One region of the Bacteroides sp. 14(A) genome, then DNA from elsewhere that is predicted to be linked to it. Evidence: riboswitches for the same ligand, from Rfam matches in the RefSeq annotation. Region 1 holds a riboswitch; each other region holds the start of a gene.
The links. Region 1 has a riboswitch for cobalamin ahead of K429_RS0115220 (DUF4465 domain-containing protein). Riboswitches for the same ligand answer to the same signal wherever they lie in the genome.
Positions count from the first base shown of each region.

Region 2: linked by a shared signal. The riboswitch ahead of K429_RS0106585 (GNAT family N-acetyltransferase) and the one ahead of K429_RS0115220 (DUF4465 domain-containing protein) in region 1 are both predicted to bind cobalamin.
Region 3: linked by a shared signal. The riboswitch ahead of K429_RS0123020 (ribonucleoside-diphosphate reductase subunit alpha) and the one ahead of K429_RS0115220 (DUF4465 domain-containing protein) in region 1 are both predicted to bind cobalamin.
Region 4: linked by a shared signal. The riboswitch ahead of K429_RS0121675 (cysteine-rich CWC family protein) and the one ahead of K429_RS0115220 (DUF4465 domain-containing protein) in region 1 are both predicted to bind cobalamin.

Region 1 covers NZ_JAGH01000002.1:2,040,717-2,048,729, reverse strand. Annotated here, with positions in the region: gene K429_RS0115230 (hypothetical protein) at 1-1,078, opposite strand, end outside; gene K429_RS0115225 (PKD-like domain-containing protein) at 1,093-2,874, opposite strand; gene K429_RS0115220 (DUF4465 domain-containing protein) at 2,940-3,857, opposite strand; cobalamin riboswitch at 4,014-4,211, opposite strand; gene K429_RS0115210 (hypothetical protein) at 4,713-5,474, shown strand; gene K429_RS0115205 (hypothetical protein) at 5,528-5,839, shown strand; gene K429_RS0115200 (DUF4925 domain-containing protein) at 6,003-7,619, shown strand; gene K429_RS0115195 (hypothetical protein) at 7,640-8,013, shown strand, end outside.
Region 2 covers NZ_JAGH01000001.1:1,758,461-1,766,473, reverse strand. Annotated here, with positions in the region: gene K429_RS0106615 (ABC-F family ATP-binding cassette domain-containing protein) at 1-434, opposite strand, end outside; gene K429_RS0106610 (DUF3805 domain-containing protein) at 487-1,293, opposite strand; gene K429_RS0106605 (hypothetical protein) at 1,641-2,843, opposite strand; gene K429_RS0106600 (response regulator transcription factor) at 3,248-3,937, shown strand; gene K429_RS0106595 (cell wall metabolism sensor histidine kinase WalK) at 3,912-5,696, shown strand; cobalamin riboswitch at 5,730-5,934, shown strand; gene K429_RS0106585 (GNAT family N-acetyltransferase) at 6,162-6,464, shown strand; gene K429_RS0106580 ((4Fe-4S)-binding protein) at 6,474-6,704, shown strand; gene K429_RS0106575 (tryptophanase) at 6,774-8,013, opposite strand, start outside.
Region 3 covers NZ_JAGH01000005.1:84,660-92,672, reverse strand. Annotated here, with positions in the region: gene K429_RS0123055 (BT4734/BF3469 family protein) at 1-115, shown strand, start outside; gene K429_RS0123050 (DUF3987 domain-containing protein) at 152-1,957, shown strand; gene K429_RS0123045 (DUF4248 domain-containing protein) at 2,204-2,422, opposite strand; gene K429_RS0123040 (DNA-binding protein) at 2,643-3,128, shown strand; gene K429_RS31340 (smalltalk protein) at 3,165-3,272, shown strand; gene K429_RS0123030 (N-acetylmuramoyl-L-alanine amidase) at 3,275-3,688, shown strand; gene K429_RS0123025 (Tex family protein) at 4,113-6,245, shown strand; cobalamin riboswitch at 6,336-6,552, shown strand; gene K429_RS0123020 (ribonucleoside-diphosphate reductase subunit alpha) at 6,614-8,013, shown strand, end outside.
Region 4 covers NZ_JAGH01000004.1:680,238-688,250, reverse strand. Annotated here, with positions in the region: gene K429_RS0121695 (putative transporter) at 1-1,024, opposite strand, end outside; gene K429_RS0121690 (acyl-CoA carboxylase subunit beta) at 1,125-2,657, opposite strand; gene K429_RS0121685 (biotin/lipoyl-containing protein) at 2,660-3,175, opposite strand; gene accC (acetyl-CoA carboxylase biotin carboxylase subunit) at 3,194-4,705, opposite strand; gene K429_RS0121675 (cysteine-rich CWC family protein) at 4,677-4,928, opposite strand; cobalamin riboswitch at 4,994-5,198, opposite strand; cobalamin riboswitch at 5,291-5,510, shown strand; gene nrdD (anaerobic ribonucleoside-triphosphate reductase) at 5,644-7,737, shown strand; gene nrdG (anaerobic ribonucleoside-triphosphate reductase activating protein) at 7,721-8,013, shown strand, end outside.

The sequences.
Region 1 (8,013 bases):
AAGCCCCGGTAGGAGGAGCTTCCATATTGGCTTCCATAATAATACTTCCGTTTACTGTCTCGATTTCCGGTAGGTTGATGGTTTCCAACATTACGGGGACGGTGTGGAAATCAAGGCCACCGGTCTCTTTCAGTTTAAGGAAGTTCATGGAGGTCAGCTTGGCAAGATTGTTTACGGACAAAACTCCTCCGACACTTGTCAGTTCCGGGATTTCCAAAGACACAATCGAACCGGCTGCTGTGTTCTCTTCATTGAGTCCTTGGATATTCAGATCCTGACCTACAGTGGTCAGAACCGGAAACTCAAAGCTCTGTAACAATGGCGCATTGAACATCACGCTTCCTTCAATAGTTGTCAGGTTCTTGAATAGGACATAAGTCACTTGGTCGTTATATACCGATATGTCTCCGGAGAGCGTTTCCAAAGCTTTCATGGAAATCATGTGAAGCTTCGTAGCTTTCGAGGCGACATCGGTCGAACCTATCTGTAAACCTCCAGCCGAAACTATATTATCCAACCCTGTCAAGTCGCTACCGTTGTAACTGTTACGAATGATAATGTTGCCAGTAACCTCTTTCAAAGATGCCAATAAGGATATGTCAGTGATTTTTTCTGCTTCTTCCGCATCAGAGCCGATAATCAGGTTCCCTTTGACAACGGTTGTTTGGGTCGCGGCAAAAGAGGCTACCTCCTTGGTGGTCTTCAACTCCACATCTCCGTCAGATTCTATCTCGCTTTTCACCACCTTATAGGCATATTCGCGGGCATCTCCGTTATAGGATGTCACCCGGAAAGTCCGTTCATTATCCCAGTCCGTTATCGTTTCTGGATCAGGTATGATTGTTGCAGAAGTCGTGTACTTGAATTCCACTTCGGCATTGTTCAGCGATACCGTATAGGGAACGGTTATTGTTACTGTATTGTCCGCAATATCGGCCGTGTACGATTTTCCGTCCACGGTCATCACGACCGACGTGATGAAATTCTCATCTGCATCTTCAGGTATAATTTCATCGTTTTTGTCACACGCACCCAAAAAGAACAAAGATAGGAGCATGGGAAGAAAATAAATTTTCATACTTATAATTTTTATTATTTGGTTAAATCCTCAAAAGAAAATACTTCCGTTGAAACTTCGCCCAGCCAGCCGCTTTTGGCCAAAACACCGCATTGTACTTTGATAAAGTCAATATATTGCAGATTGGCTTCCGTTCCATCGGCATGGATAGCATTGGATATTTTGAAACCGTTCCTTTGACCGCTTCCATCCACCGTACTGCCGCCTTCTATCTGGTCGTTTCCGAAATTGTCCACATACCCCCAATCATAAGCCTGATTATCCCAGTAACCGGTTTGTGAATCTTGGATGTTGCGGGAAGCCAGACAAGTACCTGTCAGGGTATAACTGTTTTCCGAAATCCAAGCCGGATAATAATAGTCCTGCGTATGATAAGCGGACAGATAGTCTACCCAGCCGTTCCTACCGTCGGAACTGATCCATCGGACATCCATTTTTTTGCCTTCCGGACGGTAATAGGTCACTTCAAAATTCTGTATTGTTTTTTCCTTGCCAGCTTCAGATCCTTTCAGTTCGTACCACTCGTCATCCGGCAATTTGTTTCCGTTTATATCCTGCATGACCCATACGATACCCGGTTCGGAACTGCCGTCAAAGGCGTTCCCCTGAACACAGAAATCATACTGGTTGCCCGAATTGGGAATACTGTGGTCGAAGCCGACGATGATATAACCGCCGAAAGAACCCAAAGAAACGTGTAGTTTGTCTTTCAAACGCTGTGTTGCCCATGCGATAGCCGCTTCAGGGGATGTTTCGTTGCCGGTCATACCGCCTATCGTGCTCGTCTCGTTGATAAATTGGCCGGGAGCCGGAGTATATTCATAGACTTTGTCCCAAAACTTTGAACTTCCCGAAGCCCGGAATCTATCCTCTTCCTTTTTGTCCACACAGACGACTTTTACGGTGGCGGTGACAGCCGTCTTTCCTTTGTCGATATTCCTGCTTATTTTTTCCGTCGGTGCGTCTTCCGACACAGTACAGGAGACGGTGTATTCTCCGGGTGTAGACGGCGTGAACCTGAACATGCGTTCCATTTCTCCTTCCATGACCTGACCGTCCACACTCCACTCAAAACGGGGATTGTCGAAATACTCCAACAATGGGCGCAGGAAAACAGGACGGTCGGCAAATGTGTACCTGTCCGTGGATGTTTGCTGGTAAGACGGGGTCGGGAATTTGACAACGTAGGGCATCGTTTCCACGACCTCTACGCTTACATCCTTCGTTGTTGTCCCATCTATATTGGAAGCGTTGATTGTCACCGTATAAACACCGAGTTCTTGTTCATTGAAAGTATAAGTATTCTCGGTGGAAACGATTTTTCTTTCCCGTATCCATTCGATTTTGAACCCTTCTACATCCGAATGCTGAATATCGGGAGTAAATGTGTAATCGGTATTCCGGACAACTTTTAGCCCCTGCGAAGGTAGTGCCAGTGAAATGACCGGAGGGGTGAGTTCCTTCACTTCTACTTTCAGTTCCTCTTCGGCATAGCCTTCCGCATTGTCTACTCTTAGTTTGACGTAAAAATCCCCGCATTCATTCCATGTACGTTGAAGAGACGGACCCGAAGAAACCAGCGTACCGTTTATCGTCCAAGCAAAAAGAGCATCTTCAACATTCTGGTATGTCGGGGCGATAGTCAATTCATGACCGACCTTGACCGTGTAAATACCGGTTTCGCTGTCAAGTTCTATTATGGGTTGTCCTCCTACCTCTTCGGTAATGACTTCATCCTTGTTGCAGGAGGTGAACAGCATACAGACAAAAACAATAAAATAGTAAAAACGATGCATGATGTGTGGATTTTAGAACAATAACAGGGATACCCCCCGACAGAAGGGATATCCCTGTATTCTTTTTATTGTATAGTGATATCATCGATACAGATGTAAGCCGGAGTATTCAAACCGTATGCTCCCGAATCCGAACCCTCGAAATTGAACTTCACACTTTGCACCCCTTCGGCATTGATTTCCCAATAATCCCATGTCGTGATAGGATCAACCTGTTGTTGGCCGCCACGATAGTCGACTAAAAGACGTTTATAAGTGCGGATCAAACCGCCATCCGCATCGTAACACTCCAGATTCACTTGGAAATACCCTTCCATCTCTTTCAGAGGAGTCGCTACCCCCGTAGAACCGAATTGATTACCATAAGTGATGACTCCATAAGTGTATGAGGTGTTGCAGATCCACAGGCCGACCAACTTCCGGGGAACATTGAAATAAAATTCTGGTTTAGCCATCCATGCCTGATTGTAAGCATCCACATATCCGTAAACGACACCGAAATTGGAGCCGCTGTGCCCGGCTTCCTTATCCTGTCCTTCCGCCTCCACCGCAGTGTTATAGACAGAACACTGGTTCAGATAAGAATACCACCAGTCTCCGGTATTTCCCGACTGATTGGAGCGGATGTTCCAGTTGGAAAGTGCGATACCACCGCTGGAATACTCTGTGCTTCCACCTACTGTATTAAACATTGAAAGGAAGAGATATTCTTCCGGAGTATTGTCGTAAATGGTGGTTACTTGAGGATACCCTTGGTACGAATAAAGATTTTCTCCGGCCGAGGTAGGTCCTGCCAACATACCGGAATCGAAATCATCGAAAGTGATAGTCAAGGTACCGTCCGGATTTGTCACAGCACGGGTTTGCGAAGTTCCGGAATCAACCACTTCCATCAAAAAGTCATCGTCTTGACTACAGGCGGTAAACAAGGCGGTTGCCGTCAATAGGAAGGCACCTGCAAAAAAGCGTAAATTTCTTTTCATAAATCATAGTTACTTTAGTAAATATTATATCTATAAACACAAAAATTCCCGTTTGCACAGGATCTGTACAAACGGGAATTTTTGTATAACAAGCCGTAACGACACCGGGTCACTACCTTACTTTGACTACTTTACCTGATTGATTCCCGCAGGCACAAATCCTTTTTTGGTCATAGCAGGTCTTCTGACTCGTCCCGATTATCGTGCCTTCCCAGTTTTCACCAGTGGCAAAAGTATACGATAAACATTCCGGGGACTTACAGCAGCGGGTACTGTTCCGGATTCTCACCGGATTCCCTTTTCATTTCCAGCAAGTATTTTTCTGGCTGGAAAACTATTACCGCCACAAAATTATGCAAAAAAATCCTATAAATATCATCTTTTGAAGATTTTCAAACGTAATAACAACAAAAAACTTCAAAAGACACAATCGGAGCAAAAGCCGGAATGAACGGCATTCATTTCTGGCGACAGTCAAATTCACCCCGAGGTTTGGCTCCTGCTTTATGGATAGTACTGCTTTATGATGATGTTTTCAGCCATGCTTTTGATATATGGTATTAAGTTATGTATGAGAATCAAAGGTTGCACAGCCATAGGTATAATGATTCGGTTCTCATTTTTGATGATAAGCCACAGGGGCGACAGTAAGCGATTGCTTGCAATGGCTTTTTCCTCACAGATTATTCCCAGCTAAAATGAAATTCACCATATTAACATTTAACTGGAATAATTAACAGGTTGTTTTATGCTGAAAATCAGCAATTTGCGCCCATGCGCACTATAAAACGATGATTAAATCCAATCCTTTTTTCCCTATTTTTGTTTCAAAATTAATTTAATGAATGAACATGTATGGAAACCATGAAACAACTTGTACACAGTCTTTTATCGGACACTTCCAATGCGGTATCCCATTTGCAGCGGATCAATGAGGCATTGCTGAAAGAATATGAATTGCATTTGGGCAGTTATCTGTCCGTCCTGCCGCTTCAAGTGGAAATATACTATGTGAATTTTCAGACGAGACCGCTTTTTGTCGATACGAATATGCACTGTCTGTCTTCTATGAATGCCAAGATAGACCCTGAAATTTGGTCGTTGCAGTCCGGTCGTTTTGGAAAGCTCTATTGCCATTTGCGGGGCCATGGAGGTATTGATGTCTGTTTGTCCGACAATGAAACGTATGCACTCAGCGCCACGATCAAGTCTGCGAGGATAAACGGAGAGGACGTATGGAGCCAGAGCAGGGTTTATGCGCGGATTATGCAAATAATCTGCGAACACGAAGACCGCGTAGGAGTGGAGGATATTACCGGCTGGATAAACGGTCTGGATTTGCAGGTTCTTTCGCGTCGCTTGCAGCCGGAGACGGGATGTGTCTATCATATGAAACGCAGACTAAGACGTATGGACAAGAACAATTCCTTGCCGTTGCATTCCTTTATGGATATCTGGAACAAGAAAATGCCGCTTACCAATGTCCAGAGAATCGACATCTATATGGCAGCCCATCCTACGGAAAACGCTCTGGAGGTAATGCGGGCGCATAATTACCGGTTTATACCGACGGGGGTTCGGATAAAGTATGGTATATCACCCCAAGCGCGTTTATAATTACTGCCGTGCAAGGGGCATGAGTCCTTGCTAATTTTTAAATATCGATTAAAATGTCAAAGACGTATTCTAATCAGATGGATAAGGCAAAAGTTTTGGTTGCCGGATTAAGGAAGAATTACGAACGGATTAAGGACCAAGGCATTGGTCTTGAAGAATTGTCGGCACTGGAAAGTGCTATCGGTGAAGGAGAAAAACTGAATAAGGAAGTGGAGCGGCTACATGCTGAAACCCATGAAATGATCTCCCAAGCCAATAGGCAACTGATAGAGGTCAAGGATAAAGCCGCCGAATTCAAGCGCATAGTCAAGCGGTGCGTCGATATGGAGGAATGGAAAGAGTTTGGGGTAATGGACAAACGCTGACCGGCGTAAAGGGAATACACTTGCTGTAACATTGTAAATGCCATATATCGAATAAGTTACAAAGGGAACACAAAAAGTGACTTTAAGAGCTTTTTGTGATATATGTACATTTATAATTTTGCAGTGTTATATTATAATTACCTATAATTAAAGCAAATCAGGTATGAAACAGAAATTTTTAGCAGTACTATTGCTTTCTGCAAGCTTATTTAGTGCTTGTAGCAAAGACGAAGAAGCGGGTTGGGAAAAATTACCGACCACTCCAATTAAGATTGACGGCAGCAATGCCACGATGACCGTCAACGGTGAGACAAGCACCACGGGGCAAGTAACATTCAATGCAGAGAGTGAATCAAAAGCCATACTTACGCTGACAGATGTAGTGGGTGGCTATCCCAGTCTGCAAATTCCTGTCGAAATGACATCCGGGACAGACGGAAATTCATACGCTTTCACAGGAAGCACTACTGTGAATACAGCCCCGCAGGTGAGGAGTGTTTCTGCCGACCCGGCCTTGCTGACTGTGGATGCCCGTGGTACGATTTCCACGGACGGCAAATTATCACTTGATTTGACCGCTTACGGTCCGGGACTTAATTTAGGTACTTACTCTGGAGCGACTCTGACACTGACTTACAGCGACGTGAATATGATGGGAGCCGTAGTCTATTACACCCTATCCGGCACTACTCCAACCCTGACCCTGACAAATATCGTTCCGGGTGAGCCGAGTGTTTCCATTGAGAGTGTATATACCGATCAAAACGGCTCTTTCTCCGGTACTGCCAACACATCGGGAGGTGCGGAAGTCAAATATGACGGTACGGTGAATGCGGCTAACGGCATGACGCTTGCCTTGAATGTAACGATGCCCGATGCACGGGGACTGGCCGGTACATACGGCTGGGCAGAGATTAAGAATGAAGGGAGCTACAACGGGCAACAGGGTATGCCTTCAGGTTCAGGTTTCTATATAGATATCGTGGATGACAACGGTTCAACGGGAGGAGATAACTCCAGTCTTGGGTTTATTGTAAGACCACTCCTGGGAGGAATCCTGCCACAAGCATTAAGTAAAGTTACGTTCGACGCCGATGGAAATATCCTTGCCGATTATTCTTCGGCTTCCGTTGCCATCCCGATGGCTGACGAGTATGACTTGGGTGATCCAAACGAGCAGATGATGTGGCTCTATGTGGGCATAATGTCAGGCGGTTTCAAACAAGAAAAATTAAACACGATGCTTAGCAGACGTACATACCAGTCTTCGCCTGCCAACCTTGCCCATTGGTTCATAAAAGACAAGCAGTTGAATGTGAAGCTGAATGTAGCCGCCATCGTATCCCAAGCATTGGCCGACAAGGGCATGACCGATACGGGATTGGATTTGTCTTCCATCATCAATCAGTTGCTGGACACGGATGCACAAGGCTTACGGGAGCTATTGAAAAGTTTTTCTTCCCTGATGGGAGACTATGCCTCTTTTGTAACGCTGCTGATGGATAAAGCGGACGATGCCACGTTAAACACATTGCTCGACTGGGTGAAAAACGGCATTCCTCTGAATATGCAAACAACAGACGGACATACCCGCATATACCTCGACCGTGACGACTTGAATATGTTCATAAAGTTGCTGAAAGATTCTGAAATATACACAGCTCTCACTGCCATGCTACCCGCCGAGGCCCAAATGGCATCTACATTTGTATATCAAATCTGCAACGATTGGGAGAACCTTTCAACCTTCAATATAGGGCTGGATTTAATCAAGAATTAATAATCCTAAAAGTGATAAAAATGAAAAGATTTGTATTATTGGTGCTTATGTTTTGCGCAATAAGCGCAATGGCTGTTGTTCAGGCTCAAACCACTTATACGGGAACGTTAAATGTATCAGCCTCCAATGGAGTGACTTCCTCTGACGAAAACAGTCAAGTAACGGTTGTTGATAATGGCACAACGGCTACACTGACAATGTATGACCTGAATATCGGGGGCTATACGGTTTCGACAGTGACAGCTACGCTTGAAAAAACTACGGATGGAACGATTACGGGATGCAGTAGTATTTCTGTAACCGGCTCGCTGCCTGGTACAGTGACTCCCTTATCGGCAAGCGGCTTAATCACAGATAGCACTTGTTCGGTAGATATGAGCATGAGTGCCATGTT
Region 2 (8,013 bases), on a different contig from region 1:
AAGTTTCTTATCTTCAACTGGGAAAGAATTTGCTTTGCCTTCTGCTCATACTCCCATGCTTTTTCATGATCCATGCGCACCAGGATTTCGTCCAAACCAGGATGTCCTTCTGTTTCCATGCAGCGTTCGTACTCCTTTATCAGTTCTACCGTACTATTGCCATGATGGAAACAAGCTTCCAGAACGGTCAGTTCTTCGGGATATTGCGGGTCTTGTTCCAAATATCCGACCCTAAGGTCACGACGAAAAGAAATGGTTCCACTGTCATAGCCTTCTTTTCCGGCAATGATATTCAACAAAGTAGTTTTACCACTGCCGTTTTTGGCAATCAGTCCGATACGTTGCCCTTCGGCCACACCGAGCGAAGTATTCTCAAGCAATACCAAATCACCGAATGACTTGGTCAAATTTTCTATCTGAAGATAACTAATCACAGTTTAAGATTTATGATTTATAATTTATGATTTATGGCTGGTTGGCAAATGATCAGAGTAAGGATTTGTAGGTTTCTGCCAGATTGCAAGATTCCCCTGCCTTCACTTTGCTCCACACTAATTTCATGGGGTCAATCCATTCTCTAGTAGTAAGATTCTGCAATACAGGAGCTTCACGATTACCATCTATCAGAGTCATCCATTCTAACCCATCTACTTCATTGGCAAGAATCACACAGATGGCAATACCAAATGAAAGCCATGCTTCTTTCTTCTTCGGACCGATAGTTCCACTATCAATGACCTGTTGCATACTGTCCAAATCTTCTTCCATACCTTGGAAATCTTTTTTCAGTTGTTCTTTTACAGTAGTGGTCACCCACTCAAAAGCCTCATTAATCTGGTAGATTTCGGACAAGCGGACAGGTATAAGCTCTGCCGGATATTTCACTCCCTCTTTACGTATTTCCAACGAAGCGATAACGGCTTCGGCCTCTGCCACAGATGCTCCCTTGCTTACCGTAAAGGAACATTCAAAGGCAACATCATCCACACCGGTAATCCAAAGATGAGAAGTATAATAAGCCCCTTCTTCTTCAAACATCTCCTTACTGTAAGCACATGCCAAGCTTCCTATTTTAACGGAGACTGCCGAAGGATTGTCTTTCAGTTCCTGACGGGTAACTTCCCGACCATACATAGCGTTACCTTTATATGCAGAAATACGAAAATTTCCAGTCCATTCACTTGGATTATAGAAGAGAAAAGAGCCTTCCCCATCTTCAAACTCATTCCAGTCTGCGGGATACAACATGGAAAACCATGCTCCCGGAGAGATAAATTTCTTGCTTTGTGCCATTGCTATTCAGAGGTTAATAACGAGGCCACCTGACCTCGTTCGGCAAAAGTAACATTACATCCGTTGATATGCAAACAAACAGAAACAAAAAACAGCCGATTCTCACGAACCGACTGTCCCAATCATCATCTATGAATGAAGACCGTTACAGTCTTCAATATCTTATTAAATCTCTATGAAACTTCAAAGAAAATCATATTTCTGTTTCCGAGCGCAAAGATAATCAATGAAATATATAGATTCCCAATATTTTAAGATATTTAAATTAACGTTCTATAAACTATGGAATTTTATAGATTAATATGCAAAAAAGCAGCGATTCTTAATAACTAACCTCTTGGTATCTTCTATTTTCCAATAGGCTGTATCTTCCTTCTCACATCCTTAGAAATCTCCAAAAACATGTAATTCAATTTCCCGGAATGTATTCCTTCTTCATTTTGCTTATACTTATTATTAGCGTATTGCTTAGACTTATCGAATGTCAGTCGTGACATTTGATTCTGTGATTTACCTACCATCGTTGAATCCAGCTTCTCATCCGGAAAGAAATCATCCAGATCCACATCTCCAATCATAGTAGTTTCAAGGAAGTTCATATTCTTGCGACCGGCATCTGTATAATACCCCACAAACATGTGTCCCGGAGTACGAACTAATATTGGCTCTATATTAATAGCACGAAGCAAGGAAGCAAACAACACGCTACCATCCACACAGTTAATCTGCGAAGACTCCAGTGCATCATCAAACGTGCGAACACGCTGGGAAAAGACCACATTACTGGACAAACTGGTATTAGAAACAGAACTGTAACGGAAATTACGCTTTTGAAGTACGTTCCATAGAGCATAGACTTGCTTGTCCACCACTTCAGCATTGCCACCTTGATAGCCCAGGAAACGATTGACAATACGGGTGTTCAGTGCTTCACGCAACAGTTTATCAATCATCGGATTTTCCTCATTGACGTATGCCGCAAAGAAAATACCGGTATCATGAAATTTAGTTCCGTTCGTGACATACCCCAACAGACATTCATTAATGCTGCGAACAGAAAAAGTACGAACCCGCTGCCCCAAATCCTTATCATTCATTTCTACCTTAACAGCCACACTTACCGGTTCCGCCTGGTTATTATTCTTCAGCGCTTCGTAATTCCAGATAATATCGGGATAGATCGTATATTCCGTCCGTGGTTTAGCCAGCACAAACTCAGATACGGAACGGGAAAAGAACGGAGTTTCAGCAACTTCAATACGCACCCTGCTATACGCCTTCCCCGAACGAATCCGGATAGAAATGCAGGATTTAGAATTACCCACATATAAGGAATCAGCCGGAACAATGACTTGCGCATCCGTCGTCGCTACAGAAAGAATACTGGAAGGAAAGATGTTGCCTCCCAACTCATCCGTTATCTCAAACCCGGAACGGAACGGAGCCGTATTCAGCCAAAAGGAACCTGCCACAACCACCACCAATAAAGCTATCAGAGCGGGCAAACGCCATTTATATCGCCGAAAATTTATATTAGTCAACTCTTTCATACCAATGTTATTTATATTAAGACAAAGGTAAGTATAAAAACTGAAAAACTGGAATGCAAAAGTAATAGTTTACAGTTCTTCACCTTACCAAAACCGTGTCAAAGCCTTACCAACTCCGCGTCAGGTTCGTACCATCTCCGTGCCTATACGCTTGAACCTGATACGGACCCAATACGGAGTTAATACGGACCCGGTACGGAGTTTCTACGGATCTGACACGGAGTTGGTACGGACTTGGTATGGACCGGATTACCTTCAGCACATACAAAAATGTAATCAAATTGTAACACGTGTTTCACTTTCCCGTAACAAAAACACCGCACCTTTGTCGCTGAAAAGAAATAAAGTATAACTTTGTGGTAGGAGAATTTGTTTTGAATACCTCATATTAATTAGAAAAAGCAATGAACGATTATCGTATTTTAGTTGTAGACGATGAAGAGGACCTTTGCGAGATCCTGAAATTCAACCTTGAGAATGAAGGGTATGAAGTGGACACGGCCAACTCTGCCGAAGAGGCGTTGAAAATGGATATCGGTAGCTACAACCTGTTGCTGCTGGACGTGATGATGGGAGAAATATCCGGTTTCAAAATGGCCAGCTTACTAAAGAAAGATAAGAAGACCGCTCAGGTACCTATTATATTCATCACCGCCAAGGATACGGAAAATGATACGGTAACCGGCTTCAATCTGGGAGCTGATGATTACATCTCCAAACCTTTCTCTCTGCGTGAAGTCATCGCACGCGTCAAAGCTGTATTGCGTCGCACCCAACAGGGAGAACCGGAACGGGCACCGGAGCAAATCAGCTACAAGACGTTAGTCATTGATATTGTAAAAAAGAAAGTAAGTATCGACGGGGAAGAAGCCCCTCTTACCAAAAAAGAATTTGAGATATTACTTTTACTCCTCCAGAGCAAGGGACGCGTATTCTCCCGCGAAGATATACTGGCACGGATATGGAGCGACGAGGTCTATGTGTTGGACCGCACCATCGATGTGAATATCACTCGCTTGCGTAAGAAAATAGGTATTTATGGTAAATGCATCGTAACTCGCTTAGGATATGGATACTGCTTCGAAGCTGAATAATACCACACATTTCCTGTCGTTCAGCCGGAAGTTATTTCTTTCGGTCATTTCACTGTTTCTGGTATTTGCCGGATGCTTCCTAGCGTATCAATACCAGCGTGAAAAAGAATATAAGATAGATCTGCTGGATATACAGCTACAGGACTATAATGAACGACTACACCAGGAACTTACTCACATTCCAGACAGTCTGTGGGATAAAACTTTGGAACGATACCTGCAAAAGTACGTCAAACAGGACTTACGTATTACGGTAGTAAACGTACAGGGTGACGTATTATATGACAGTTTCGAGAATCAGAAGTTAGGCAATCACGTCAATCGCCCGGAAGTACAAAAGGCACTGGCAGAAGGAAAAGGATATGATGTACGCCGTACTTCCGAAACAACAGGAGTACCCTACTTCTACTCTGCCACACTCTATGAAGGCTACATTATACGTTCCGCCCTCCCCTATGACTTAAACCTTGCAAGACACCTTGCAGCAGACCAGCACTACATCTGGTTTACCCTCATCGTATCATTACTATTAATTTTCATCTTCTATAAATTCACCTCTAAACTGGGGACAGCCATCAATCAGCTACGCGAGTTTGCCAAACGTGCCGATAAAAATGAGCCTGTGGAAACAGATATGCAGTCCGCCTTCCCACACAATGAACTGGGAGAGATTTCACAGCATATCATCCAGATATACAAGCGACTGCGGGAAACCAAAGAGGCGCTATACATTGAACGGGAGAAATTGATCACCCACTTACAAACCTCGCATGAAGGATTGGGCGTATTCAATAAGGACAAGAAAGAAATCCTGGTCAACAACCTGTTCACACAGTACAGCAACCTGATTTCAGACTCCAACCTACAAACAACAGAGGAAATATTCTCTATCAGTGAGTTCCAGAAAATCACGGATTTCATCAACAAGACTCCCAAGCGTCCGGGCAAGGAAGAAAAGCGTATGTCTATCAGCATCAATAAGAATGGACGTATGTTTATTGTGGAATGTATTATATTCCAAGACTTAAGCTTCGAGATATCCATCAATGATGTCACCCAGGAAGAAGAGCAGATCCGCCTGAAACGCCAGTTGACACAGAACATCGCACATGAACTGAAGACCCCGGTCAGCAGTATACAGGGCTATTTGGAAACCATCGTGAACAATGAAAACATTTCGCGGGAGAAGATGCAGACATTCCTGGAGCGATGCTATGCTCAAAGCAATCGGTTGAGCCGACTGCTACGCGACATCTCTGTATTAACGCGTATGGACGAAGCCGCCAACATGATCGACATGGAGAAAATAGATATCAGCCTGTTAGTAGGCAATATCGTAAATGAGGTATCCCTGGAACTGGAAGAAAAGCATATCACCGTAGTCAACTCCCTAAAACCAAAGATACAACTACGGGGAAACTATTCCCTGCTATACTCCATTTTCCGCAACCTGATGGACAATGCTATTGCTTATGCAGGCACGGATATACGCATCAACATCAGTTGTTTCCGCGAAGACGAGAATTTTTATTATTTCAGTTTTGCCGACACCGGCGTAGGTGTCTCTCCCGAACATCTGAACCGCTTATTCGAACGTTTCTACCGGGTAGATAAAGGACGCTCACGCAAACTGGGCGGTACGGGATTGGGATTGGCTATCGTAAAGAACTCGGTAATCATCCATGGAGGTACCATTTCGGCCAAAAACAACCAGGGTGGCGGATTGGAATTCGTATTCACACTGGCAAAAGAAAAATAATCACTTATCACTAACCACTAATCACTTTTTTCCTTATCTTTGCGATGCATTGGTTTACAGTCTTTGTTCGGAGACGGTAATTAAAAGGGAATCAGGTGCAAATCCTGAACAGTCCCGCTGCTGTAAGTTTCATGATAGGTTGCAGGCAAACTACCAATAGCCACTGGAAGTCCGCTTCCGGGAAGGCGCCTGGCAACAGAAACAAGTCAGAAGACCTGCCATGCACTGTTTTTATCACTGCTTTCGAGGAAAAAGCGTTGAGTCTAATGAAACGGGCAAATCGTCCCATCATTTCATTCATCCACTCTGCTTCAAAGAAAGTAAGGAACAATAAACTCTGCCAAGTTTATTTGAATGGTGTCCGGTCGAAGGGATTTCGCCCGGACATTTTATTCTGTAACTTTCCCAAAACAAATTTCATCATCCGCGTGTTATACATACAGTAAACAATTAATACGAAGAGTTATGGAAGCAGATTATGAACTGATCGACAATGAAGAACGTCACCAATATGAGTTCCATGTCGATAAATATACTCCAAAGATTGAGTATATAAAATCAACGAATGGGGAGATTTACCTGACACACACCGAAGTACCCACTCAATTGGGTGGTAAAGGCATCGGCAGCCAGTTAGTAGAAAAAGCATTAAAAGATATAGAAAAACAAGGACTAAGGTTAGTACCTCTCTGCCCGTTTGTAGCGGGATACATTCACAAACATCCCGAATGGAAAAGAATTGTAATGAAAGGTATTCACATTCAATAATAAATAGTTATGAATATAAAGAAAGAATATACGAACGGGGAAGTGACCATCATCTGGCAACCCGGACTGTGCCAACATGCAGGCATTTGTACCAAGACCCTTCCGAATGTGTATCATCCGAAAGAAAAACCGTGGATAACGGCTGAAAATGCAACGACGGAAGAATTGATCGCTCAAATCAAGAAATGCCCGTCGGGAGCATTAAGTTACAGAATGAATAACGAGAAAGAAGATAAATAAAAGAAATGAGGTTACCCCTTCAACATATGAATTCGGGTAACCTCATTTGTATTATGAAAAAGAAAGTAGTTATGTACGTTCCAATTGAACAGTGAAATGACGCATCAGGGGAGCCTCCCAAGTAATACGGACTCCATTAGTAATACTTTCACGACGGTCGAAAACATTCTTCAACGCTACTGCAATCACGTTCATGTGATTATCCGTATATACGCGGCGGGGAATAGCCAGGCGCAATAAATCCAATCCGGTAAAACGGTTCTCACGGGTAACCGGATCACGGTCTGCCAGGATATAACCGATTTCACATCCTCTGATACCGGCTTCAAGATATAGCTCAACCGTTAGAGTCTGTGCCGGGAATTCATTCTTCGGTACATGCGTCAGTACCTTCGTTGCATCCACAAAAATGGCATGTCCGCCTGCTGGACGCTGATATGGAATACCGTATTCATCCAACTTCTTTGCCAGATATTCTACCTGACGGATGCGGGTTTCCAGATTATCAAATTCCGTATTCTCATCCAGTCCTGTAGCAAGTGCATTCATGTCACGACCATTCATACCACCGTAAGTAAGATACCCTTCATATTGCACGCAAAAGCCTTTGGCACCTTCGTACCAATCTTTTTTTCGTGTAGCAATGAAGCCTCCCATATTGACGATACCATCTTTCTTGGCACTCATAGTCATACCATCCGCCAGGTCGAACATCTCTTTCGTAATTTCCTTTATCGTTTTACCGCTATAGCCATCTTCACGCATTTTGATGAAGTAAGCGTTTTCTGCAAAACGTGCGGAGTCAAATAATACAGGTTTATTATACTTATCCGCAAGAGCACGGACTTCACGAAGATTCTGCATGGATACGGGCTGTCCGCCAGCCGTGTTGTTCGTAATGGTAACGATGATAAACGGTATACGGTCACCATATTCCTGCAACGCTTTTTCCAGCTTCACAGGATCGACATTACCTTTAAAAGGTATTTCCAACTGAGTATTCTTCGCTTCATCGATGGTGCAATCCAGAGCAATGGCCTTCCGGCCCTCGATATGCCCCTTTGTGGTATCAAAGTGAGAGTTACCCGGAACAATATCTCCATCATGTACCAGATAAGAGAAAAGCACATTCTCAGCAGCACGCCCCTGATGGGTGGGAATGACATATTCAAAACCAGTCAGACGAGTGATCACTTCTTTCAGATTGAAGAAGGAGGAAGCACCTGCATAACTTTCATCGCCCAGCATCATCGCTGCCCATTGACGATCGCTCATTGCTCCCGTACCGGAGTCAGTTATCAAATCGATA
Region 3 (8,013 bases), on a different contig from region 1:
CACCGACCACCAGCAATCGGGAAAAGGAGTGGATACGTCGGGAAAAGACCTCGTACGCTCCTGTTTCCTATGCCATGATCCGGGAGCGTTGATCAGAATTACAAATGGCGAGTAATAAATTACGAATTACAAATTACAAATTAAGCATTCAATGGAACCAATATCTTCATTACATCTCCTGACCGAAGCCGTCAGGAATGCGGGAGCAGACATCGCTCCCAGTTATCAAGAGTATATACAACTTGCCTTTGCCATCGCCACGGACTGCGGAGAGGCAGGCCGTCAGGATTTTCTCGCCTTGTGCAGCCTTTCATCAAAGTATGACCCGCAGGCAGCCGAAAAACTATTCAGCAACGCGCTGAAAACCGGACACAACGACGTACATATAGGCACAGCCTTCCACCTGGCCGAGTTGTGCGGCGTAAAAATTCAAGCCGAAATTCCATCCGGTGTTGGTACACTTGGTACACAAGGTTCACCCTCATCTTCCGCTTCACACACACGCGCACGTAAAGAAGGAGAAGAAGTAAGCATATGCGAAGAAGACACGGCAACGGGCAGCGACCCGATATCACCTCTACCCACTTTCGACGAACGCACCCGGTGGCCTTATCCCCTGGGACGTATCCTGAGCTGCGCTACCTCCCGCACACAATACGATATTCTTCTATTGGGAACGGTCACTGTGCTGGGGGCAAGTATGGGGCGGAACGTCCGGTGTGCTTATGGAGGAAAAATGACGTCGCCCTGCCTGCAAACTTTTGTCGTGGCACCATCCACATCGGGCAAAGGTATACTATCACTGGTACGCCTGTTGGTAGAGCCCTTTCATGATGAGATCCGAAAGCAGACGGCTGAAAGTATGGCATGCTACCGGCGTGAAAAATCAAAATACGAAGCGTTGGGCAAAGAACGGGCGAAGACCGAAGCGCCCATGATGCCTCCCGACAAGATGTTCCTCATCCCCGGTAACAATACGGGAACCGGCATCCTGCAAAACCTGATAGATTCCGACGGAACAGGCCTGATATGCGAAAGCGAAGCCGACACCATATCCACCGCTATCGGCTCAGAATACGGACATTGGAGCGACACCATGCGAAAGGCTTTCGACCACGACCGGATCTCCTACAACCGACGCACCGACCGGGAATACCGTGAAGTGAAAAAGGTGTTTCTTGCCGTACTCCTGTCCGGTACCCCCGCACAGGTAAAACCACTGATACCCACTACCGAAAACGGGCTATTCTCCCGAGAACTATTCTACTACATGCACGGTATACACCACTGGCAAGACCAGTTCGATCTCAACGACAATAATCTCGAAGAGACTTTCAACACGCTGGGCATGGAATGGAAAGAAAAACTAAAGGCTATCGTCATGGGCGGAACTTTCACACTACGCCTCACCGACGGACAGAAGAAGGATTTCAACCAACTGTTCTCCAATCTATTCACCCGTTCAGAACTGTCAAACGGCAGTGAAATGTCGAGCAGTGTGGCACGTCTGGCCATCAACATCTGCCGCATCATGGAGGTAGTGGCAATGCTCCGCGCATTGGAACAAGGGGAGATAACCCGTTCACCCAATGTATCGCCCGATCCCGGCACCAATCCCGACAATCTGAAAGACCATATCATCACCCTATGGGATCTCAGCATCACCCCCGACGATTTCCACGCTGTGCTGTCGCTCGCCGAAAGCCTCTACAGCCACGCCATCCACATACTCTCCTTCCTGCCCGCCACCCAAGTGACCAGTCGGGGAAATGCCGACCGCGATGCGCTTGTGCAATGCATGGGGGAGAGATTTACACGAGCTGAATTCATACATAGAGCCGAAGAGATGGGTATCAAGCCCGAAACCGCCTCCACCTGGCTGAAGCGCCTGCAGAAGCACGGTCTGGTGGAAAGTACGGACAGAAACGGCACTTATCGCAAGCCGGGTAAGCGGTAAGAAGTGGTGAGTGGTGAGGGATTAGTGATTAGCAGGGGGACTCACACATTATATACGCGCACGTGTGTGTGAAGCGAAAGGGAAGGGTGAACCTCTGTACCAAGTGTACCAACCTCACCATTACAAAGCCTCATCTCAGCTTTGTATTTCTCAATCTCAACCTTGCATCCCTCAACCTCAGCCTTGCATCTCCCAACCTCAGCTTCACACCGCTAAACCTCAGCTTTACGCCCCCAAACCTTAGCTTTAAGGTTCCCCCAGTGCGCCTACTATCAGGCTCACCTGGGCGGGCGTATAGGAGCGTGAACGGGGAGAAAGCCCCAGGGCGGACAGACTGGCACGCAGACCGGGATAAAGATCGATCCAATGTTTCAACTTACGGTAGGCAGACTCCGGACAGAGATCGGGACAATAGAGTTGGGCAAGTTCAGTACGCCCATAGGTACGGATTTCAAAAGAGTTCATATCTGATATTCATGTGTTATATTTCATCAAAGATAGACATAAATCATGACATTATCAAAGATATATATGTAAATAACAGACTAAAACAGACCTCAATCGACTCTAACAGTCTGAAAGTGACAAACGCCTATACCGACAATATTACCTTTGCATTGTTGAGTTCAACATCGTGAATCTTTTAAATTATAATTGTTTAATCTTTTAAATTATTTATCAAATTATGATTCGTTACAAAAAGTATCAAGTGACAGGCGAAAACAGCCTACTGAAAGGTCTCTGGTATGCGCGTCCCGTAATTGAAGAGACGTTCGACATTGAGAGACTTGCCAAACACATGTCCAACCACAATACTCCCTACTCAAGTGGCGTCATCAAGGGAGTGTTGACAGACATGGTTTCCTGCACCAAGGAACTTATTCTGGATGGCAAGAATGTAAAAATGGATGATCTGGCAATTTTCTCCGTAGGGATTGTCAGTAAAAAAGGCGCAAAATCTGCCGCCGACTTCTCATTGGCTAATAACGTAAAGGGATTGAAACTCCGCGCCCGTGCCACGGGTGAGCTGAGCAATGCTCAGATTAATCTGGAAGGGCAAATGAAGGAGGCTTCCATGTACACCGTGGGAGGAGGCAGCTCATCCGGTGACACTCCCGGCGGTGGTTCCGGAGGAGACGGCGGTGGTCTCGACGAAAATCCGTTGGGATAACTCCTGATTCACATAAATTATAAATCATCAATCATTATGAATGAAGAAAAGAAGTCAAAAAACGTGTGGGGCATTGTCCTCAAAGTAATCATCACCGTAGCCACCGCCATTGCGGGAGCTTTAGGGTTAGGCGCCTGCCAGTAGACATGCGCACGATTACCCTACTCATTATTCACTGCTCGGCCACGCCTCAGGGCGTGGGCCTGAGCTTCGAAGATTGCCGCCGCGATCACATTCGCCACCGCGGCTTCAGTGACATCGGCTATCACTTCTACGTGACTCGTGACGGTGAGATTCACCGTGGCCGCCCACCGGAAAAAATCGGAGCGCATTGCCTCAATCATAACCGACACTCCATCGGTATCTGTTATGAAGGAGGTTTGGATGCCGACAGTCAGCCATCCGACACTCGCACCTTAGAGCAAAAAGCATCGCTGCTTGCACTGCTCCGCGAATTGAAGCGCATCTTTCCACACGCTCTGATTGTAGGTCATCATGACCTGAATCCCATGAAACCTTGCCCTTGCTTCAATGCAGAAAGGGAATATAGGGGGCTGTAAGAAGGCTCCCTTTTTGGGGTTCGAAACGGGATAGAAAGGAATAAGACTCACCACAGATTACACAGATTGACACAGATTTTATTTTACTGATTATTAGATTAATAAATCTGTGTGAATCTGTGTAATCTGTGGTGAATTAATTCATAACGGAAAAGAAAAGAACAAAAGTGATTAGTGTTTGGTGATAAGTGATTAGCGCCATTTGGTATATTATTTTTTAGACGCGGATGACACGGATAACGCGGATTTAAAAGGCTGCGCTATAAAAGTGGATAAAAAAAGATCCGCGTTATCCGTGTCATCCGCGTCTAAAAGATTATTTATCATTTAGTTCATAACCCGTCCAAAAAGAATTAACCCTTCCTGGATTGATTCCTTTATTTTTCGTATCTTTGGCCCTCATTATTCAAAAAAACGACTCAACATGATACAGTTATTCCATCGCATGATTTCCGCCGCCCTCGGCATTTCCGAGAAGCAAATCGGCCATACACTTGATTTATTGGAAGACGGAGCTACCATTCCCTTCATCAGTCGCTACCGCAAAGAAGCTACCGGCGGACTGGATGAAGTGCAAATTGAAGCCATCAAAACACACTATGAGAAGCTGAACGAAACAGCCAAACGGAAAGAGACCATCATCAACACCATCAGCGAGCAGGGGAAAATGACTCCCGAACTGCAAAAACGTATTGATGAAACATGGGACAGCACCATTCTTGAAGACATCTACCTACCCTATAAACCCAAACGCCGCACACGTGCGGAAGTAGCCCGCCAGAAAGGACTGGAACCACTGGCGACATTACTGATGCTGCAACGGGAACCCAACCCCGAGAAACGTGCGGAAGCATACGTCAAAGGAGAAGTGAAAGATGCCGAAGACGCACTGAAAGGGGCACGAGACATCATTGCCGAACAGGTCAGTGAAGACGAACAGGCACGCAACACCGTGCGTTTTGCCTTCTCCCGGCAAGCCGTCATCACCGCCAAAGTAGTGAAAGGAAAAGAAACTGAAGCAGATAAATACCGGGATTACTTCGAATTCAGTAAACCACTGAAGAAATGTACCTCGCACCAGTTGCTCGCCATCCGTCGTGCCGAAGCCGAAGGTCTGCTGAAAGTCAGCATAAGTCCTGATGACGAGGAATGTGTAGAGCGTCTGGAACGCCGCTTTGTCCGTAGCAACAACGCTTGCGGAGAACAAGTGGCAGAGGCCGTACAAGATGCCTACAAACGCCTGTTGAAGTCGTCCATCGAAACTGAGTTTGCCGCACAAAGCAAGGAGCAGGCCGATGAAGAAGCTATCCGGGTATTCGTCCAGAACCTGCGCCAGCTATTGCTCGCTTCCCCGCTGGGACAAAAACGGGTAATGGGCATTGATCCGGGCTTCCGTACAGGCTGTAAGGTAATATGCCTGGACGCACAAGGCAATCTGCTCCACAATGAGAACATCTATCCGCATGCTCCGGTGCACAAAACCGCAGAGGCTGTATCCAAAATACAAAAAATGGTGGAAGCTTATCAGATAGAAGCCATCGCCGTAGGCAACGGAACCGCAAGTCGTGAAACCGAAGATTTTCTGAAACATCAAACTTTCAGACAGGACATTCAGGTATTTGTGGTGAGCGAACAGGGCGCCTCTATCTATTCCGCATCCAAAATTGCCCGGGATGAGTTCCCTGAATACGACGTCACGGTACGTGGAGCCGTATCTATTGCCCGCCGCCTGATGGACCCATTGGCCGAATTAGTGAAAATAGATCCGAAGTCCATTGGCGTGGGACAATACCAGCATGATGTGGATCAGACGAAATTAAAAAAATCACTGGATCTGACCGTAGAAAGCTGCGTAAATCTGGTTGGTGTAAACCTGAATACGGCAAGTAGCCACCTGCTGACGTATATTTCCGGTTTAGGCCCTCAGCTGGCACAAAACATCGTGAACTATCGTGCGGAAAACGGTGCATTTACCTCCCGCAAGCAACTGATGAAAGTACCGCGTATGGGAGCCAAAGCATTTGAGCAATGCGCCGGTTTCCTTCGTATTCCACAGGCTGAAAACCCCTTGGATAATACGGCCGTACACCCTGAGAGTTATTGCATCGTAGAGCAGATGGCAAAAGACCTGGGATGCAGCGTAGCAGAACTTATCGCCAGCAAGGAGCTCCGCCTGAAGATAAAACCGGAGAAATACCTCACTCCTACCGTGGGTATGCCGACATTAAAAGATATTCTGCAAGAATTGGAAAAACCCGGACGCGACCCGAGAGGTCCGATAAAGATTTTCGAGTTCGACAAGAATGTACGCACCATCAACGACCTGCGCGAAGGTATGGAACTCCCCGGTATTGTAGGCAATATCACCAACTTTGGCGCATTTGTCGACATAGGTATCAAAGAGAATGGTCTGATCCATCTTTCGCAGCTGGCCGACCGTTTCGTTTCAGACCCGAATGAGATTGTCTCTATTCACCAGCATGTCCGGGTCAAGGTGCTGAGTGTGGATATGGACCGCAAGCGGATTGCTTTGAAATTGGTTAGTGACGCTTCATGATACAATCATATCCAGATCACGCTATCTAATAAAATAGTATAATTCTCTATTTTTAAACCTTCTCAATATTGTAACCATTACAATATTAATTATCTTTGTTCCCGAATTGGTTCCGAATGGCTCTTCTGCCATTCGGATTAAAAGGGAATCGGGTGAAAGTCCCGGACAGTCCCGCTGCTGTGAAGCTCTATACAACTTTTCAATAACACCATAGCCACTGAATGTCTTGCAGTAGAAAAGAAGACATCGGGAAGGCATTGAAAACAAAGAGTCAGTCAGAAGACCTACCATTCATCAAAGGCTGTTTCTACTCGTGGGATTAGGGAAACAGTGCGAAATAATACAATAATTTTATACATAAACATCTCATGGAAATAACCAAGAGAAATGGAATGGCAGAGCCTTACAACAAGGAGAAGGTAGCCATTGCCATACGAAAAAGCTTCGCCAGCACCGGACAAAGTGTTACGGATGAAACAATACTCACGCTGGTAAATGAAGTGGAAAATTTCATCCTCAGTGACACCGGCAATCGCCACGTAGAACGGATCCAGGATGAAGTGGAGCGGTCCCTGATGGAACATGGCTTTTATGCCGAAGCCAAAAACTATATCCTTTATCGCTGGCAACGGACAGAACGGAGAAAAGCCCTCAACCACATAGTAAATGAAACTGGCGACGAAACAATAACGGACACCCTGAAAGGTATCGGGCAAGACTTCCCGCGCAATGAATACAGCCTGACCCTGCTTGCCGAAAAATTCTCCAGTTTCTACAAACCGGAAATGACACCGAACGAACGGTTAACGGCTCTTATAAAAGCGGCTGTAGAGCTAACTACCCAGGAAGCCCCCGACTGGGAGTTTATTGCCGCCCGATTACTCAATTTTCAGTTAAGCAAGAAATTGACTGAACAGGCAGAGTTCGCCGGTGTCCTGTCTTTCTATGAAAAGCTGCGTTATCTCACGGACGAAGGATTATACGGCAGTTATATTTTAACCTCCTATTCACCGGAAGAAATAGAAGAAGCAGCAGGATTTATATGTCCGGAGCGTGACAAGCTCTTCAACTATTCCGGACTGGATCTGCTTGTCAAACGCTACCTTATCCGTACACGCTCCCATGAACCGATTGAATCCGTACAAGAAATGTATTTGGGTATTGCCCTTCATCTTGCAATGCCGGAAAGGCACAGCCGTTTGCAATGGGTAAGAAAATTCTATGATCTGCTGAGTAAACTGGAGGTAACCATGGCTACCCCTACACTTGCCAATGCCCGAAAACCTTATCATCAATTGTCCAGTTGCTTCATCGACACCGTGCCCGACAGTCTGGAAGGTATATACCGAAGCATTGACAACTTCGCCATGGTCAGCAAGTTCGGTGGAGGTATGGGAATGTATTTCGGCAAAGTACGTGCGGCCGGTGGAAACATACGGGGTTTCAAAGGTGTGGCAGGAGGAGTTATCCGGTGGATGAAACTGGTGAACGACACAGCCGTTGCCGTAGATCAGTTGGGAATGAGACAAGGAGCGGTAGCCGTATATCTGGACGTATGGCACAAGGACCTGCCTGAATTTCTGCAACTGCGCACCAACAACGGGGATGACCGCATGAAAGCCCATGACATATTTCCGGCGGTATGCTATCCGGATTTATTCTGGCGGATGGCGAAAGAGGATTTGAACCAATCATGGTATTTATTCTGTCCGAATGAAATAATGACTATCAAAGGATATTGCCTGGAAGATTATTACGGAGAAGAATG
Region 4 (8,013 bases), on a different contig from region 1:
CCAAGTCTACTCCCGAACGATTCACCCGGGTAATACTGGCTCCGAAATTATTACGTATCTTCAATTGGGAAAGCATCTTTCCATTCAGTTCAGGTTTCGTTATCAAGATACGACGGGAAATCAGTTTCTTGTCCAATTGCTCCCATTGCATATCAATCTGCTTACCGAAGAAGACGCTAATAGCTTCAATATCTTTAGGGGTAGAGATAACCAAAATTTTATCATTCAGATGCAATACCGTATCTGAATTAGCCAATTCCGTTCCTTGCCCGTCATGATACTGTACACGCGAAATCACAAAATCACGGTTCATCAGCGGACGTATATCTTTTATCTTTTTTCCGTCGATAGCTTCATTACGGATTTCAAACGAAATAGGACGCACAGTGAGTTCCTGTATGTGTCCCAGTCCACGTTCAGCTTCCGCCTCTTCTGTCTTGGTATTGATACGCAAAATATATTTCAAGGCTATCAATGACAAGATAATGCCGACTACACCCAGTGGATAAGCAACCGCATATCCCAATGCTATCTCAGGGGCATCTATTCCGTTCAAATCACTGTTCGCCTGCTGGGCAGCTCCAAGTCCCGGAGTATTTGTTACCGCACCGGAAAGGATACCGACCATAGTAGTGATAGGCGTACCCGTGACAAAATGTAATATAATCGTGATGACTACTCCCAGAAAAACGACCAGCATAGCCAACAGATTCAAGGTAAGTCCGCCTTTTTTGAAAGCAGAAAAGAAACCGGGTCCCACTTGTAGCCCTATGGAGTAAACAAACAAGATCAGACCGAACTCTTTCATAAAATGAAGCAAGTGTTCATTCAGAGTCATATCAAAATGCCCGAATACAATCCCCACAAAAAGTATCCATGTGATACCTAATGAAACTCCCGCCACTTTGATTTTAGCCAGCATAATGCCAAATGCTATCACAAGTGAAAGGATCAGTACGGAATGAGCCACTCCTCCACCCCAAAGATCAGGGTATCCTTCAAAAAGGTTCTTCAATAGTTCCATAATTTAAAGCATATATAATTTTTTCTTCATATAATCCGTTTAAAGTCTCCCCGGAGAAATCACTTCTACGGGGAGACGCACACATTGAAACATAACTAAATCATAGTGGCATATTGCCGTGCTTTTTAGGTGGGTTGCTCTGACTCTTGTTATGCGTCATTTCTAACGCCTGAATCAGCTTATACCGGGTATCACGAGGCATGATAATCTCATCAATAAAACCACGCTCGGCAGCCCGATACGGATTAGAAAACTTAAATTCATATTCCTGGATCAGACCGGATTTTTCTTCCGGTGTAACATTTCTATATAATATATTCACAGCACCTTCGGCTCCCATCACAGCTATTTCAGCCTGCGGATAGGCCAGATTGATGTCTGCCCCTGTCTGTTTGCTGGACATCACGATGTACGCACCGCCATAAGCCTTACGGGTTATCAGGGTAATTTTAGGGACAGTAGCTTCTGCATAAGCATAGACGATTTTTGCCCCGTGACGAATGATGCCATTATGCTCCTGCGTCACGCCAGGCAGGAAGCCCGGTACATCTTCGAAGGTAATCAACGGAATGTTGAAGCAGTCGCAAAAACGGATGAAACGTGCAGCCTTATCGGAAGCATCTATATCCAGCACACCAGCCAGATAAGCCGGCTGGTTGGCTACAACTCCTACCGAACGACCATTCAGACGGGCGAAACCCACCACAATATTCTTTGCAAAATGAGGCATCACTTCAAAGAAATATTGGTTATCCATAACAGGCTCTATAATATCCTTAATGTCATAAGGAATGTTCGGGTCTTCCGGAATCACAGTTTGAAGTTCTTCTGACTGACGTCTGGCATCATCCGTACAAGGAATAAGCGGAGCATCCTCCATATTATTGGAAGGCAGGAAGCTGAGCAATTCGCGTATGGCCAGCATGGTTTCTTCTTCAGTGTTACACATGAAGTGAGTAACGCCACTCTTACTGCTATGTGCATAGGCTCCACCCAGCTCTTCCTTGTCCACTTCTTCATGCGTAACCGTTTTCACTACATCCGGCCCTGTGATGAACATATGACTTTTCTCTTTCACCATAAAAATAAAATCCGTCAATGCAGGTGAATAACAGGCACCGCCGGCACATGGGCCCAGAATAGCTGAGATTTGAGGGATCACCCCGGAAGCAATCGTATTCTGATAGAAAATAGAAGCATATCCTGACAAACTGCCGACACCTTCCTGAATACGGGCACCTCCCGAGTCATTCAGAGCAATAACCGGAGCACCATTTTTGAGTGCCAGTTGCTGTACTTTCACTATTTTCGCTGCATTAGTTTCACTCAAAGAACCACCATGCACCGTAAAGTCATAGGCGTACACAAATACCGGACGACCGTCAATCTTGCCGTAACCAGTCACCATGCCATCACCTGGAATTTGTTTTTTCTCCATTCCGAAATTGGTGCAACGGTGATTTACAAACTTATCCAACTCATTGAATGTCCCTTTATCCAGCAAGGCTTCTATGCGTTCGCGTGCGGTCATCCGCCCGGCAGCATGTTGTTTTTCTATCTTATCAATGCCTCCACCCTGCGAGGCACGCTTATTAAGTTCTTCAAACTGATTATATATTTCTGTCCTTTCCATACTTATTCTTCATTTATAATATCCAATGTCATTAAAATCTGGTTACTGCTCACTGAATCACCTTCCGCCACCAAGATTTCTCTCACTACACAGTCCGAATTGACCTTATAGTTGCTTTGCATTTTCATAGCTTCAAGCACCACTACAATATCTCCCGCCGACAAACGGTCCCCTTTCTTTACAGGAATCTTCATAACCTTACCCGGCATCGGAGCAATAATCTTATCGTCCTGTCTCTCTTCTCCTCCTTTTCGCATACGCAAGTATTTCACCTGGGTATCTGCTATATCCACATGATAAGAGCGATAGAACAAATTCACATCATAGCTTTTTCCTCCTTCACCGCGGATGACTTCCGTATTGTAAGAATTTCCGTCGTGTAAGATGGAGCAGCTGCCGTTTTCTGCCATGGCAATATCCACATCGTAGATTCTTCCATCAACATTCAACCGGACTTTATTATCTTCTTTACTGACCAACGTCACGTCGGCAACGCGGTTTCCAATATGTATTTCCATTAACTACTTCCTCCCTCTTTAAATACGTAAAACTCCTTTTTGCAAACCAAACTCACGCCAGCGACTGATAGGACGACCATCAGACGACTGCGTAGAAGAATTCTCTTCCAGGTTCATCAGGTAATCTATATAAGCGGCAATCATGGCAATATTCTCAATTTCTTCATTATTACTGTTAGGACGCTGCAACATACGCGAGTTTTTCTCGATAAACAGCGTGTTGTATTCTCCCTTTACGAAATCGGGGTTGTGCATGATGCGCTTCAGATAAGTAAGATTCGTCTTCAATCCGGTAATTTTATACTCATACAGCACACGGCGCATACGCTCAATGGCATACTGCCGATTGGTGGCCCATACGATCAGTTTTCCGATCATGGGATCATAATAAATAGGAATCTCATACCCTTCGTAAACATAGCTATCGATTCGGACACCGATACCGTTCGGTTCAGCCAATAACTTAATGATTCCCGGAGACGGCATAAAATTATTCTCCGTATCTTCCGCACAGATACGACATTCGATAGCATGTCCCCGCTGAAACAAATCTTCCTGTTTAAGATGCAACGGATAACCGGATGCAATCATGATCTGTTCTTTCACCAAGTCCACACCCACCACTTCTTCCGTAATGGGATGTTCCACTTGCAAACGGGTGTTCATTTCCAGGAAATAGAAATGACGATGCTTATCCACCAGAAATTCGATAGTACCTGCACCCGAATAGTTCACTGCTTTGGCGGCAGCTACAGCCTTCTCTCCCATCTCTCTGCGTAATTCCGGAGTGAGGAAGGGAGACGGACTTTCCTCCACAATCTTTTGATTTCTACGCTGAACAGAACATTCGCGATCAAATAAATGAATCACATTGCCATGATTATCACCCAATACCTGAAATTCAATATGATGGGGTTCCTCCACAAATTTCTCCAGATATACCGTATCGTCACCAAAAGCAGACATAGACTCCGAACGGGCGGTATTATAAGCCTCAACTACTTCATCCTCACTATGTATCAGTCGCATACCTTTTCCGCCACCACCCATAGAGGCTTTCAGCATCACGGGATAGCCGATCTTATTACATATCATCACAGCCTCCCCGGCACTCTGCAAGGGTTGTTCCGTACCGGGAACTACCGGTACTCCGGCTGCAATCATGTGTTTACGGGCTGAGATTTTATCGCCCATCGCTTCCATTGTTTCGGCAGAGGGCCCGATAAAAATAATGCCTTCTTCTTTGCAACGACGGGCAAAGTCCGCATTTTCAGATAAGAAACCATATCCGGGATGGATGGCATCCGCTTCATGCTGCCGGGCAGCACGAATTATATTCTCTATATTCAAATAACTGTCTCTGGAAGCTGCCGGACCTATCAGACAGGCTTCATCGGCATACATGACGTGTTTTGCTGCACGGTCCGCTTCCGAATAGACAGCTACTGTACGTATTCCCATCTCTTTGCAGGAACGCATTACACGTACAGCAATCTCGCCTCTATTGGCAATCAATACTTTTTTTATCATTGTTCTTCTGTTTATCACAAAGGGGTGCATCACATACATCCATAACGATACCCTCTTTGACTGCCGTCAGACAGTCATGACATAAACAGCCCGGGTAATTCTTTTGCAAATAAGCACGTTGCTGCTCATTCAGTCGTACCGTAGCGCAATGGCATGACAAAATCCGATCGTGCATACACTCAAAGGTTGCACCACAACGCGGACATACCTTTTTCATAGGCATCCCTTTCGCATTAATTAAATTAAAACAATTATACGTTCGTACTGTTCCCCTAATCCCACGAGTAGCAACAGACTTTAACGAATGGCAGGTCTTCTGACTGACTCCCTTTCTGATTCCTTCCCGGCCTCCAATTCACAGCCAGTGGCTAAAGTATTTATCAAGAAAGTTATGGAGCTTCACAGCAGCGGGACTGTCCGGGATTTACACCCGATTCCCTTTTAATCCAAATGACAGAAATGTTCATCCGAAACCAATTCGGGGCAAAGATAGTGGAAATTATCATTGGAGATGCTTTTTAAAACAAAAAATATAAGCTGGGAATATTTTTTTCTATCATCCGTTGGATTATAGATTTTATTTCTAACTTTGTCAGCGATAACGGTTTCCAAATCACCGCAAGCGTGAAATGGAATTAAAAGGGAATCCTGTGAAAATCAGGGACTATCCCCGTAGCTGTAAGTTTCATCTCCCTACCATGTGGAGAAAAGATTGTGGCACTCTTTAGCCACTGGTCCTGCAAAGACCGGGAAGGCGCCATAACGGAAACAAGTCAGAAGACCTGCCGATATCTGTAATCATTCAGGCTTTCGGGTGAAAAGCGATAGAATGCATCCTCCAAGATTCATTTTATTACTTACTCTCCTTATTTTGTCGTTTGATTTAGTATAGCTAACTAAACAAAGAATATTTATTTGTTAAATCTTAAATTACAGGTATGATCAATTCGGAGACTTTCATCGTCAAAAGAGATGGGAAAAAAGAAGCGTTTTCACTTGACAAGATCAAGAACGCAATTAGTAAAGCATTTTTATCTGTCGGCAGTTTTGCCACACAAGATGTGATCACCAACATACTCAGCCGCGTGAACATCAGTGATGGAACCAGTGTAGAAGATATACAGAACCAGGTAGAAATTGCACTGATGGCTGAACACTATTACAGTGTAGCAAAAGCGTTCATGCTATACAGACAGAAACATCTGGAAGACCGGGAAGTACGTGACAAGCTCCGTTTCCTGATGGATTACTGCGATGCCTCCAACCCTGCCACCGGTAGCAAGTATGACGCTAACGCCAATGTGGAAAATAAAAATATAGCCACACTGATAGGCGAGCTCCCCAAATCGAACTTCATCCGTCTGAACCGCCGTTTGCTGACTGACCGTCTGAAGGACATGTACGGCAAGGAACTTTCAGACCGCTACATCGAATTGCTGAACCAACACTTCATATATAAGAATGATGAAACCAATCTTGCCAATTATTGCGCAAGCATCACCATGTATCCGTGGCTGATCAGCGGAACCGCATCCGTAGGCGGTAACTCCACGGCACCCACCAATCTGAAGTCTTTCTGCGGAGGATTCATCAATATGGTATTTATCGTATCGAGTATGCTCAGCGGCGCCTGTGCCACACCGGAATTTCTGATGTATATGAATTATTTCATAGAAAAAGAATACGGAGAGGATTACTATAAACATCCGGAACAACTTGCCGACCTTTCCTCCAAACAAAGGACCATAGATAAAATAATCACCGATTGTTTTGAACAGATCGTATATTCCATCAATCAACCTACGGGGGCACGGAATTTTCAGGCAGTATTCTGGAATGTAGCTTACTATGATCAATATTATTTCAATAGCCTTTTCGAACATTTCGTCTTCCCGGACGGAAACGCTCCCCATTGGGAATCATTGAGCTGGTTGCAGAAGCGTTTCATGAAGTGGTTCAATAAGGAACGCACCAAAGCCGTTCTTACTTTCCCCGTAGAGACAATGGCTTTACTGACCAAAGACGGAGATGTACTGGATAAGGAATACGGTGACTTCACGGCCGAAATGTATGCGGAAGGACACTCTTTCTTTACATATATGAGTGATAATGCCGACTCGTTAAGTAGTTGTTGCCGCTTACGTAATGAAATACAGGATAACGGATTTAGTTACACCCTGGGTGCAGGCGGCGTATCTACCGGATCAAAAAGTGTGTTGACTATCAACCTGAACCGTTGCATCCAGCATGCAGTGAAATCCGGATTGCTTTATCATTTCTTCCTTGAAGAGGTAGTAGATCTGGTACACAAGGTACAACTGGCCTATAACGAAAACTTAAAGCATCTGCAAAGCAAAGGAATGTTGCCTTTGTTCGATGCCGGATACATCAATATGGGACGCCAATATCTGACAATCGGTGTAAACGGGCTGGTGGAAGCCGCTCAATTCATGGGAATTGAAATCAACGATAATCCTAAATATGAAGCTTTTGTGCAGGAGATTCTGGGAATAGTTGAAAAATACAATAAGAAATATCGAACGAAAGATATACTCTTTAACTGCGAAATGATACCGGCCGAGAATGTAGGCGTGAAACATGCCAAATGGGACAAAGAAGCCGGTTTCCAGACATTCCGCGAGTGCTATAACAGCTATTTCTACATCGTAGAGGATGAGTCGCTGAACGTCATCGATAAGTTCCGTATGCATGGACACAGGTATATAGAGCATCTGACGGGCGGTTCGGCACTCCACATGAATCTGGAAGAGCACTTAAGCAAAGAGCAATACAGGCAATTACTTCGGGTAGCCGCCACTGAGGGCTGCAATTACTTTACTTTCAATATACCTAACACGGTCTGCAACGAATGCAACCACATTGACAAAAGATACTTGAAAGAGTGTCCGGAATGTCATAGCCAGAACGTGGATTATCTGACCCGCGTTATCGGCTACATGAAACGAATCAGCAATTTCTCTCAAGCCCGGCAAAAGGAGGCTGCCCGAAGATATTATGCTGAAGTACACTGATTACGACATTGTTTTTCAGGAGATACCGGATGAGGTGACATTGGCAATCAACCTTTCGAACTGTCCGAACAGGTGTAAAGGTTGCCATAGTCCCTATCTGCAACAAAATGTTGGAGAAGCGCTGACAGAAGAAAACCTTTCCGTACTTTTACAAAAGTATGGAAAGGCTGTTACATGCGTCTGTTTTATGGGTGGAGATGCAGATCCTTATGATGTAGCGTATTTTGCCAATTTTCTACAGCAACAGCAGATTGCCCCGGTAAAAGTGGGTTGGTA